Regions from separate parts of the Pseudomonas sp. S2_E01 genome, predicted to be linked through region 3. Evidence: riboswitches for the same ligand, from Rfam matches in the RefSeq annotation. Region 3 holds a riboswitch; each other region holds the start of a gene.
The links. Region 3 has a riboswitch for cobalamin ahead of cobW (cobalamin biosynthesis protein CobW). Riboswitches for the same ligand answer to the same signal wherever they lie in the genome.
Positions count from the first base shown of each region.

Region 1: linked by a shared signal. The riboswitch ahead of AB4O36_RS12495 (ABC transporter substrate-binding protein) and the one ahead of cobW (cobalamin biosynthesis protein CobW) in region 3 are both predicted to bind cobalamin.
Region 2: linked by a shared signal. The riboswitch ahead of cobO (cob(I)yrinic acid a,c-diamide adenosyltransferase) and the one ahead of cobW (cobalamin biosynthesis protein CobW) in region 3 are both predicted to bind cobalamin.

Region 1 is NZ_CP162762.1:2,755,229-2,758,498, reverse strand. It holds gene AB4O36_RS12500 (FecCD family ABC transporter permease) at 1-388, opposite strand, end outside; gene AB4O36_RS12495 (ABC transporter substrate-binding protein) at 397-1,410, opposite strand; cobalamin riboswitch at 1,540-1,734, opposite strand; gene tspO (tryptophan-rich sensory protein TspO) at 1,847-2,290, shown strand; gene AB4O36_RS12485 (cupin domain-containing protein) at 2,413-2,910, shown strand; gene AB4O36_RS12480 (hypothetical protein) at 2,923-3,249, opposite strand.
Region 2 is NZ_CP162762.1:3,942,138-3,945,407, reverse strand. It holds gene AB4O36_RS18280 (PQQ-dependent sugar dehydrogenase) at 1-717, opposite strand, end outside; gene AB4O36_RS18275 (hypothetical protein) at 786-1,370, opposite strand; cobalamin riboswitch at 1,525-1,739, shown strand; gene cobO (cob(I)yrinic acid a,c-diamide adenosyltransferase) at 1,823-2,434, shown strand; gene AB4O36_RS18265 (cobyrinate a,c-diamide synthase) at 2,431-3,270, shown strand, end outside.
Region 3 is NZ_CP162762.1:2,348,452-2,351,721, reverse strand. It holds gene cobN (cobaltochelatase subunit CobN) at 1-841, opposite strand, end outside; gene cobW (cobalamin biosynthesis protein CobW) at 845-1,906, opposite strand; cobalamin riboswitch at 2,006-2,218, opposite strand; cobalamin riboswitch at 2,383-2,609, shown strand; gene AB4O36_RS10780 (CbtB domain-containing protein) at 2,728-2,922, shown strand; gene AB4O36_RS10775 (CbtA family protein) at 2,934-3,270, shown strand, end outside.

The DNA.
Region 1 (3,270 bases), 410 kb from region 3:
AGGCGGTCATGGCGCCGACAAAGGCCCCCGCCGACAACGTCAGCAAACCCGCGCCGACACCCAGCAACGCTACCAGGACGGCACCCGTCGAAGCACCCGCGCTGATGCCCAGCAGATAAGGTTCCGCCAACGGATTGCGCAACAAGGATTGCAAGATGACTCCGCACGTCGCCAGCCCGGCGCCGCAAGCGGCGGCCACCAGCGCGCGGGTCAGGCGGTAGTTCCAGACGATGCCTTCATCGATGGGGTTCAGCGCATAACCCGCGCCCCACAGTTTATTGGCCAGCACCTGGAGCACCACGAGCGGGTCGATGGGCGTTTCACCAATGGCAACACCCGCCAGCACCGCCAGCGACAGCATCCCCAGCGCAAGCAGTGTACGTATCAAGGTTGCAGTCATTTCGGTAGATCGTAACCGTCGATGGCCGTGGCCAGTTGCTCGAGGCCGTCGAACATCCGAGCGCTGGCCTGCAGGGCCATGGCGTCGACGATGATGATGCGGTTGTGTTTCACCGCGTCCATGTTGCGGGTGACCGGATCGCTGCGCAGGAAGGCCAGTTTTTTCTCATGGTCATCCGCCGGGAAGCGGCGACGGTCCATGCGTGCGATCACCAGGAAAGTCGGGTTGGCCTTGGCGATGGTTTCCCAGCCCGCGGTTGGCCATTCTTCATCGGAGTCCACCACGTTACGCACGCCCAGGGTGCTGAGCATGAAGTCCGGAATGCCCTTGTGCCCGGCCACAAACGGATCGACGTTCATGTCGGTGCTGGAAAACCACACCAGGGCACTGGCCTGTTTGACACCTTTTTGCTGGACCTTCGCCACGGAGGCGGCCAGCTTGGCTTTAAGCTCGGTGACCCACTGCTCGCCACGGTCCTGCACGTCGAAAATCTGTGCCAGTTGCTCGATGCTCTTGTAAATGGTGTCAATGCGAAACGGCTCCAGGCGCGTGCCGTCGGCGCCTACCCGATTGTCCTTGCCCTCGCAGTCGGACGGGAGCAGGTAGGTCGCGATCTTCAGTTCATGAAACTGTTCACGGGTGCCGACCGCGCCTTGTGGCCCGACCATCCATTCGAACTCCACGGTCACCAGTTCCGGACGCTTGCCGATCACGGCTTCAAAACTCGGCTCGTTGTTCGCCAGGCGTTCGACCTTGTCGTTTTGCGTCTTGTAAGCCGGCAGCACATCGTTGAACCACAGCGAAGTGGCGGCCACCTTGTTGCCCAGGCCCAAGGCATACAGCATCTCGGTGCCGGCCTGGCCAATCGTCACGGTGCGGGTTGGCGCGTGAGCAAAGGTGAGGGGAGTGCCGCAGTTGTCGATGGTCAGCGGGTACTGCGTCGGGGCGGCTTGTGCGAAGGCGCACAGGCCAAGGCTGGTGAACAGCGCAGTAAGGCGGGGCAACAGCATGGGGCAATCTCCATTTGAACCGTACTTGAAACGGGCGCGGTACGGGTCTGGAAACACACCATCGAACGCTGCTGTAAAAGCAGGGCAAGGCCGCTCGGCACGGATGTCCTCCCCGGACACCCCGCCGGTTAGTGATTTGTCTGGCCGGCAGGTCTCCTGACTGATGCGTCGTCGCCACGCTCCAGCCTTCCCGGATCAGGTCCAGTGACTATCGAGGAGCAGGCTCAGCACCTACAGTTGCGGGGGCAGTTTCGATTGACGCCCGTTGCGGCGTTTCGAATTCCCTATTAGTCCCGTTCGGGAACCGGCGGCGTATGGTAGTCGATCAGGCCGCCGAGGGGGAGCGTGGTTTTTTTCACCTTGTACGCCGTGAACTTTTAACGGGTCAGCACCCGTCCAAGTTCCAAATACACCGACACAGGGACCGATCATGACCATGACCTTCTTCATCTTCCTCCTGGCCTGCGCGGCGGCCGCCAGCACCGGTGTGCTGTTCAAGCCGGGCGAGTGGTACCAGTCGCTGGTCAAGCCAGGCTTCACGCCGCCCAACTGGTTGTTCCCGGTTGCCTGGACGATCATCTACCTTCTGCTCGCCTGGGCCGGCTACCGCTTGAGCCTGATCCCCGGCAGCCAGATCGTGTTGGCACTCTGGGCCGCGCAAATCGCGCTCAACACCTTGTGGACGCCGGTATTCTTCGGCGCGCATCACGTGTTGGCGGGGATGGTGATTCTGGTGGTGTTGTGGCTGGTGGTCGCGGCCATGGTCGTCATGGCCCTGCGCCTGGACCTGATTACCGGTTTGATCCTGTTTCCCTACCTCGCCTGGCTCTGTGTCGCCGCTGCGCTGAACTTCTCCATTCTGCGTAACAACCCTCGATAGTTTGTTACGCGGTGTAAGAACAGAAGTGCCCGGGACGTGATTTATCCGCGTCCCGGGCAAAAATTATCATCGCGTTCCAGTTCGCAGGCGGTGCGCCGCGACAGCTTTGAGGGAACGCACACATGAAAACCATTGGCTTACGCCACGCTCTCCACGCCTTGCTTCTCGCCGCGACGACCACCACCCTCTGCGCTCCCGCGAACGCCGAGGCGCTGGACAACAAGCAATTTTCGTCAATGCGCAGCGAAGATGTGCAATGGCAGGGTTTTCCCGCGTTCCCCGACGGCGCCAAACTGGCGGTGATCGTTGGCAACCCGAGTCAGTCGGGGCCTTATGTGGTCAGGGTCAAAGTACCGAACGGCTTGAAACTGATGCCGCATACCCACTCGGAAGATCGCATCTATACCGTCATTTCCGGCGTGTTCTATATCGGCCAGGGCAGCACCTTCGACGCCGACAAACTTGTGGCCTACGGGCCGGGCAGTGTGGTCGTGCTGCCGGCGAACACGCCGCACTTCCACTGGGCGAAGTCCGGTGAGTATGTGTCGCAGGTGTATGGGATCGGGCCTCTGGGGCTCAAGTACATCAATGACGCGGATGACCCGCGTCACGACAAGTAGCCCATTGGTGTGTCAGCTGAGCAACGAAAACCGCAGACGCGGCAGTTTAAAGGCCGTCACGCTGGATGGGGTGGACTCGCGACGTTGATCGACGATCATCTGGCCGATTTCCAAACCCAGCTCTGCAGCATCCTCACGGGTCACGAACCTCAGCGCCGGCGTCTCGCGCGCCTCCCGGATTTCCTGGCCGTCGTACCAGACCGAAACGGTCGTGGTGTGATGGCTCTGCAGGCTTTGGGCCTCGCGGGGTTCCACTTTGATGGGGCCAAACGTTTCGACGAGGATTTCGTAGCCCAGGTAAGTCGCTTGTTTGATTACGGCTGAAGGTTGTGCGGTCATTGCTGCTTTCCATAGCTCTAC
Region 2 (3,270 bases), 1.6 Mb from region 3:
CGCGCGTCCTTCTTCCTTGTCCATGCCGTTTTCGCCGACGTTACTGTTGGAGCCCACCGTGACGTACAGCTTGCTGCCGTCCTTGCTTGCGAGGACGTTTTTTGTCCAATGGTGATTCAGCGTGCCACCCGGCAGGTCAATCACCTTCATGGGTTGGGATTTGATCGTGGTGTCGCCTTGCTGGTAATTGAAACGCAGCAGTCTGTCGGTGTCGGCGACGTACAGGTCATTACCCACCAGTGTCATGCCGAAGGGCGAGTTGAGGTTTTCCAGGAACACGGTACGGATTTCGGCGATGCCATCGTGGTCTTTGTCGCGCAGCAACGTGATGCGGTTGGGGCTGGGTACGGCAGCCCCGGCACGGCTCATGACTTTCTTGGTGATCCAGCCCTTGATGCCTTTATCGTCATCGGGTTTGGGCGGCGCATTGGTTTCGGCCACCAGCACGTCGCCGTTGGGCAGTACGTAGAGCCAGCGTGGGTGATCGAGGCCTTCGGCAAACGCAGCCACCTGAGTGCCCGCTGCTGCCGTCGGTTTGGCGCCGACCGGCCAGCCGATGGCCGGGGCGATGTTCATTGTCGGGAACAGTGTCTTGTTCGGTTCTGGCAGTTGCGGGGATGGGCCGGTGCCGTCGGAGACCTGCAGGGTGGAAGTTTCACCGCAGGCAGCGAGCCCGGCGGCCATGGTGATGACGAGAGCGAGCTGGGGCTTGCGCATGCTGAACTTCCCTAAGAATGCAGTGACCTGATCAGTAGAGAAGCGCAAGCCCGAGATGGTTCAACCGGTCAGCCGTGAGCTTCCTTGAACAACACCGCGATGCCCGGATGATAGTTGCCCGCTTCGTTGCGTAATTTGCGGTAGGCGTAGGGGAAGTACCAGGCGACCGCGCAGGAATGTTCTTTTTGCAGGTCATCGACCATGTCCTGCAGCTCTTCCGGCGTTGCGCCGTGCTGGGCTTTTTGCGGGGCCACGAACAGGCAGCCCAGTTTCAGGTCGCTGCTGTAGCTGATGCGTTTGGCATCGCTGGTGATTTCCGCCAACGCCTGGGTCAGGTTGAGGCTGTTGACGCGTGGCCAGCGTTGGGTGGCCTGAAGATACGCGCGCGTTTCGCTGGAGGCGATGAACAGATTGGCGCGGGCGTTGCGTTCGCCTTCCTCGAGCTGCTTGCGGGTCTGGGTGTCTTGCAGGGTGACCATTTCGGCCATCCAGGCGGCGGCCGCGAGCAAACCCAGATTGGCTTTTTCGTCGTACCAGTAAGGCGTGTCGTTATCGCCCCGTACGGCGTTGTAGCGGTCTATACAGTCAAACCAGCGTTCCAGCAGCGGGCGCAGGAATTCCAGTCGCGGATTGCTGATAATCATGCCTTGCATGGTGCTCACCCTTGTTCTTGTGATGTGGGGTTGTGGCTCTTTGATATCACTGCTGGGAGTCTGGCACAAGATTGGCGTCATTTTATTGATCGACGGCAGTTATTCATCCGCCAGCCTCCCGGCTTTAATTGACGCTCCACCCCCAACCCTCTAACCTTCGCGGCTTGTTTCAGGTGCTCTGTGACCCAGGTCGGCAGAGTGAAACAGGGAAGCCGGTGAGTGCGTGCACGATCCCGGCGCTGCCCCCGCAACGGTAAATGAGTGAAAGCTGCGCCTTGAGCCACTGTGTCGATCGCGACATGGGAAGGCGCGCAGTCCGGCGTGATGCCGCTCATGAGCCCGGAGACCGGCCTGATTCAATCCAGCGACATCACGGTGGGCGATGTCGGGCTTCTTGCCATCTGTTTCTTGTGCCTGCCCGCCGTTATCCCGCCTCAACGGAGAGCTCCCCCATGACCGATACCCCAGATCGTGACGAACGCCATTTGGCGCGCATGTTGCGTAAAAAAGCTGTGATCGACGAACGCATCGCCAACTCGCCAAACGAATGCGGCCTGCTGCTGGTGCTCACCGGCAATGGGAAAGGCAAAAGCAGCTCGGCGTTTGGCATGCTCGCCCGTTCCATGGGCCATGGCATGCAGTGCGGCGTGGTGCAGTTCATCAAGGGTCGCAACAGTACCGGTGAAGAATTGTTTTTCCGCCGCTTCCCGGAGCAGGTGCGTTTCCACGTGATGGGCGAAGGCTTTACTTGGGAAACCCAGGACCGCCAGCGTGACATCGCTGCCGCCGAAGCGGCCTGGGCGGTGTCCCGCGAGTTGCTGCGCGATCCGTCGATTGGTCTGGTGGTGCTGGATGAGTTGAACATCGCTCTCAAGCACGGCTACCTCGACCTCGATCAGGTCCTCAGCGACCTGCAAGCGCGTCCGCCGATGCAGCACGTGGTGGTGACCGGCCGCGGCGCCAAACCCGAGATGATCGAGTTGGCCGACACCGTTACCGAAATGGGCATGATCAAGCACGCCTTCCAGGCCGGTATCAAGGCGCAGAAGGGCGTTGAACTGTGAGTGAGCCACGTCATTGCCCGGCGGTATTGATTGCCGCGCCGGCCTCCGGTCAGGGCAAGACCACCGTCACCGCCGCCCTGGCGAGGTTGCATCGCAACCAGGGGCGCAAGGTGCGCGTCTTCAAGTGTGGCCCGGACTTTCTCGACCCGATGATCCTCGAGCGCGCCAGCGGTGCGCCGGTGTATCAATTGGACATGTGGATGGTCGGCGAGCAGGAAAGCCGGCGACTGTTGTGGGAAGCCGCCGCCGAGGCTGACCTGATTCTCATTGAAGGGGTCATGGGCCTGTTCGACGGTACCCCGTCCAGCGCCGACCTGGCGCGTCACTTCGGTGTGCCTGTACTCGCGGTGATTGACGGCACGGCCATGGCGCAGACCTTTGGCGCCCTGGCACTGGGCCTGGCCCGCTATCAACCGGACCTGCCGTTTGCCGGTGTGCTGGCCAACCGGGTCGGCACCCTGCGCCATGCGCAATTGCTCGAAGGCAGCCTGACCGAAGGTTTGCGCTGGTACGGCGCGCTGTCCCGGGAAACCGGAATCGAGCTGCCGAGCCGACACCTGGGCCTGGTTCAGGCCAGTGAATTGAACGATCTGGATCTGCGTCTCGATGCTGCTGCCGATGCCCTGGCCAGCAGTTGCGAAGTCGCGCTGCCGCCCGCCGTGGCGTTTGCGGCCCCTGAAGTGATCGCGGTCGAGCCTTGGCTGGCCGGCGTGCGCATTGCCGTGGCGCGTGATGAAGCCTTTGCGTTCACCTATGGCGCCAGCCTGGACCTGCTGCGGGCGATGGGCGCCGAGTTGGCATTCTTCTCGCCGATTCGCGACACGCAACTGCCGCCC
Region 3 (3,270 bases):
ACGGACGCAGGTGGGGCGCTTCCGGGCTGGATTGAGCAAAGCCGGTGGTGTTGAGGATCACCGCCGCGTCAACCTGGTCCAGCCAGTCCTCGACCACCGTCAGGCAACCGGGCTCTTTCAGGCTGGCCACCGCAACCGGCAAGGGATTGAGCCCCGCCGCTTGCAAGCGCTGGCAGAACACATCGATGAAGCCCGTGTTCGCCGCCTGCAAGTGCGAGCGGTAAAACAGCACTGCCGCCACTGGCTTCCCGGCCTCCCAGTCGGCTTGCCAGTCGCTGAGCACAGCCGGGCTTTTGCTCGGGTGATAGATCGCGGTGCGCGGCAGGGCTTGGGGTTCACTCCAGGTGTAATCGCGACCGAGCCAGCGACTCGCCAAACAGCGGAACAGGTCCAGGGCGTTGGCCATGCCGCCCTGGCGCAGGTAGTGCCAGAGCCGGTCACGCTCTTCGACCGCTACCGTGCTCAGGTCGCTGAGTTCGGGGTCCGGGCGGTCGTCGCCGGGCACCAGAATCAATTGCACGCCGCGCCGGGACAGCTCGATCAGTTGCTCGACGCCATAGCGCCAATAGGCGATGCCGCCGTGCAGTGAAATCAGGATCACCTTGGCATGGCGCAACACTTCATCGACGTACAAATCCACCGAGGCGTGATTCTGCACCTGCATCGGATTGGCCAGGCGCACGCTCGGGTAATCGTCGGGTAACTGTTGCGCAGCCTCGGCGAGCAAGGCGAGGCTGGAGTCGCCACTGCACAGGATCACCAGCTCGGCGGGGGTTTGTCCAAGGTCGGCAATGTTGTCATCCGACACGAAACCGCCGGGCTGGGTCCTGAGCAGGTGCATGGGTTACACGCTGAGCGCGGCGCGCAGTTGCGCTTCGAGTTGCACGGCGTCCAGCGCCTGGCCGATCAGCACCAGGCGTGTGGTGCGCGCTTCATCGGCGCCCCACTGGCGGTCGAAGTGCTTGTCGAAACGTGTGCCCACACCTTGGATCAGCAGGCGCATGGGCTTGTTGGGGATGGCCGCAAAGCCCTTGACGCGCAGGATGTCGTGCTTGATCACCAACTGGGTCAGCGCATCCAGCAACAGGCTCTCGTCGGCCTGGGGCAATTCGATGGAGATGGAGTCGAACGCGTCGTGATCGTGATCGTCCTCGCCTTCGTGGTGGTGATCGTGGTGACTGTGACGGCTGTCGATGTGTTCTTCGGAACCGGCACCCAGGCCGATCAGCACATCGAGCGGCAAGCGACCGCTGCTGGCTTCGATGATCTTGACCGCCGGCGGCAATTCTTCGGCGACTTCCAGGCGCACGCGGGCCAGGTCTTCAGGGTTGATCAGATCGGCCTTGTTGAGAATCACCAGGTCGGCGCTGGCCATTTGGTCGGCGAACAGCTCGTGCAGGGGCGACTCGTGGTCCAGGTTCGGGTCGAGTTTACGCTGGGCGTCGACCTGATCCGGGAACGCGGCGAAAGTGCCGGCAGCGACGGCCGGGCTGTCGACCACGGTGATCACCGCGTCGACTGTGCAGGCGCTGCGGATTTCCGGCCACTGAAAGGCTTGCACCAATGGCTTGGGCAGTGCCAGGCCAGAGGTTTCGATGAGGATGTGGTCGAGATCGCCCCGGCGCGCCACCAGTTCGCGCATCACCGGGAAGAACTCCTCCTGCACGGTGCAGCACAGGCAGCCGTTGGCCAGTTCGAAGACACGACCGACGGCTTCTTCCTCGGTGCAGCCGATGGAGCACTGCTTGAGGATTTCGCCATCGATGCCCAGCTCGCCGAACTCGTTGACGATTACGGCGATACGACGGCCCTGGGCGTTGTCGAGCATGTGGCGCAGCAAGGTGGTCTTGCCCGAGCCGAGAAAGCCGGTGACGATGGTGACGGGGAGTTTGGCCAGTGTTTTCATCGGATGCCCTTTGGCAAGGTGGCGGGCATACGGGACGACAAGCGCTGCAACAGCGGTGCGCGCAAGAGTTTCGCCACCGGATCACCCCGCCCGGTTGTAGTGAGAATCTGGATCGAGGCAGGTCTCCTGGCTGACAGTGTGCCGGGCGGTTGGCCCGGCATTCGCTGCGCCTTCCCGCGAACCCATTGTGCAGGGCTTGCAGTGGCGTGGCAGCGAACATCACCGTTCACAGTTGCGGGGGCAGCCGCGGCATTGACCGCGTTCCCTTCTTAGCTTCGACAATGGCGAAGAACCTCGAAGCGACAAGGCTACGCATGGTCTGTGGGCGGGTCAAATTCTTGTGGCGGCAATCGGGACGCCATCGCGGGCAAGCCCGCTCCCACAATGGGCCGGTGTCCGCAGTCCCCTGTGGGAGCGGGCTTGCTCGCGATGGGCGCGACCCGGTCTCGATTGACGGCAAAGCCGCCCCATGCTCTCCTACACGCCTTGTTACGGGTGCCCTTCACAGGGTGAAACGGGAAACCGGTGAATCATGTGCTTTACTCAAGCCCATGTCAGTCCGGTGCTGCCCCCGCAACGGTAAGCGAGCGAAGAATCAGATCCACTGTGCCGATCATCGGCATGGGAAGGCGATTCTTGCAGGTTTCGGCAGATGCCCAAGCCCCTCGCGAGCCCGGAGACCGGCCCGCAACACACAGTGACGATACGATCACGAAAACAACAAACCCGCGGTGGGCGGGCGCTGTTTGAACCTCTGCGTGCACGCTACGCAGGGTGTCTGCATGCGCTCTCGTCACCCTGACAGAACAGAGGGAAGCGCCATGTCGATCATCAGCAGCACCAGCCACGCACCGGCCAGCAGCCACACAACCACCCTGACCCAACGCCTGACCGTCGCCGTCTGCGCATCAATCCTGGGCGCGTGCCTGGTCTACGTCGCCGGTTTCTCGCACATCGAAGCGGTCCACAACGCCGCCCACGATACCCGCCACAGCGCCGCGTTCCCTTGCCATTGAGACCTGACGACATGATCAAGCGTATCGCGCAAACCGCAGGTTTTTCCGGACTGCTGGCCGCCCTTCTGCTCACGCTGCTGCAAAGTTTCTGGGTTTCGCCGCTGATTTTGCAGGCCGAAACCTACGAGAAATCCGAGCCTGCCGCCGTTGAAGTGCATGAACATGCTGCCGGCACGGCCGCGCACAGCCACGACACCGAAGCCTGGGAGCCGGAAGACGGCTGGCAGCGCGTGCTGTCGACCACCGGTGGCAACCTTGTCGTCGCCGTCGGTTTTGCACTGATGCTCGCCGGCCTCTACACCCTGCGCGCACCGACCAAAACTGCACAGGGCCTGCTCTGGGGCCTGG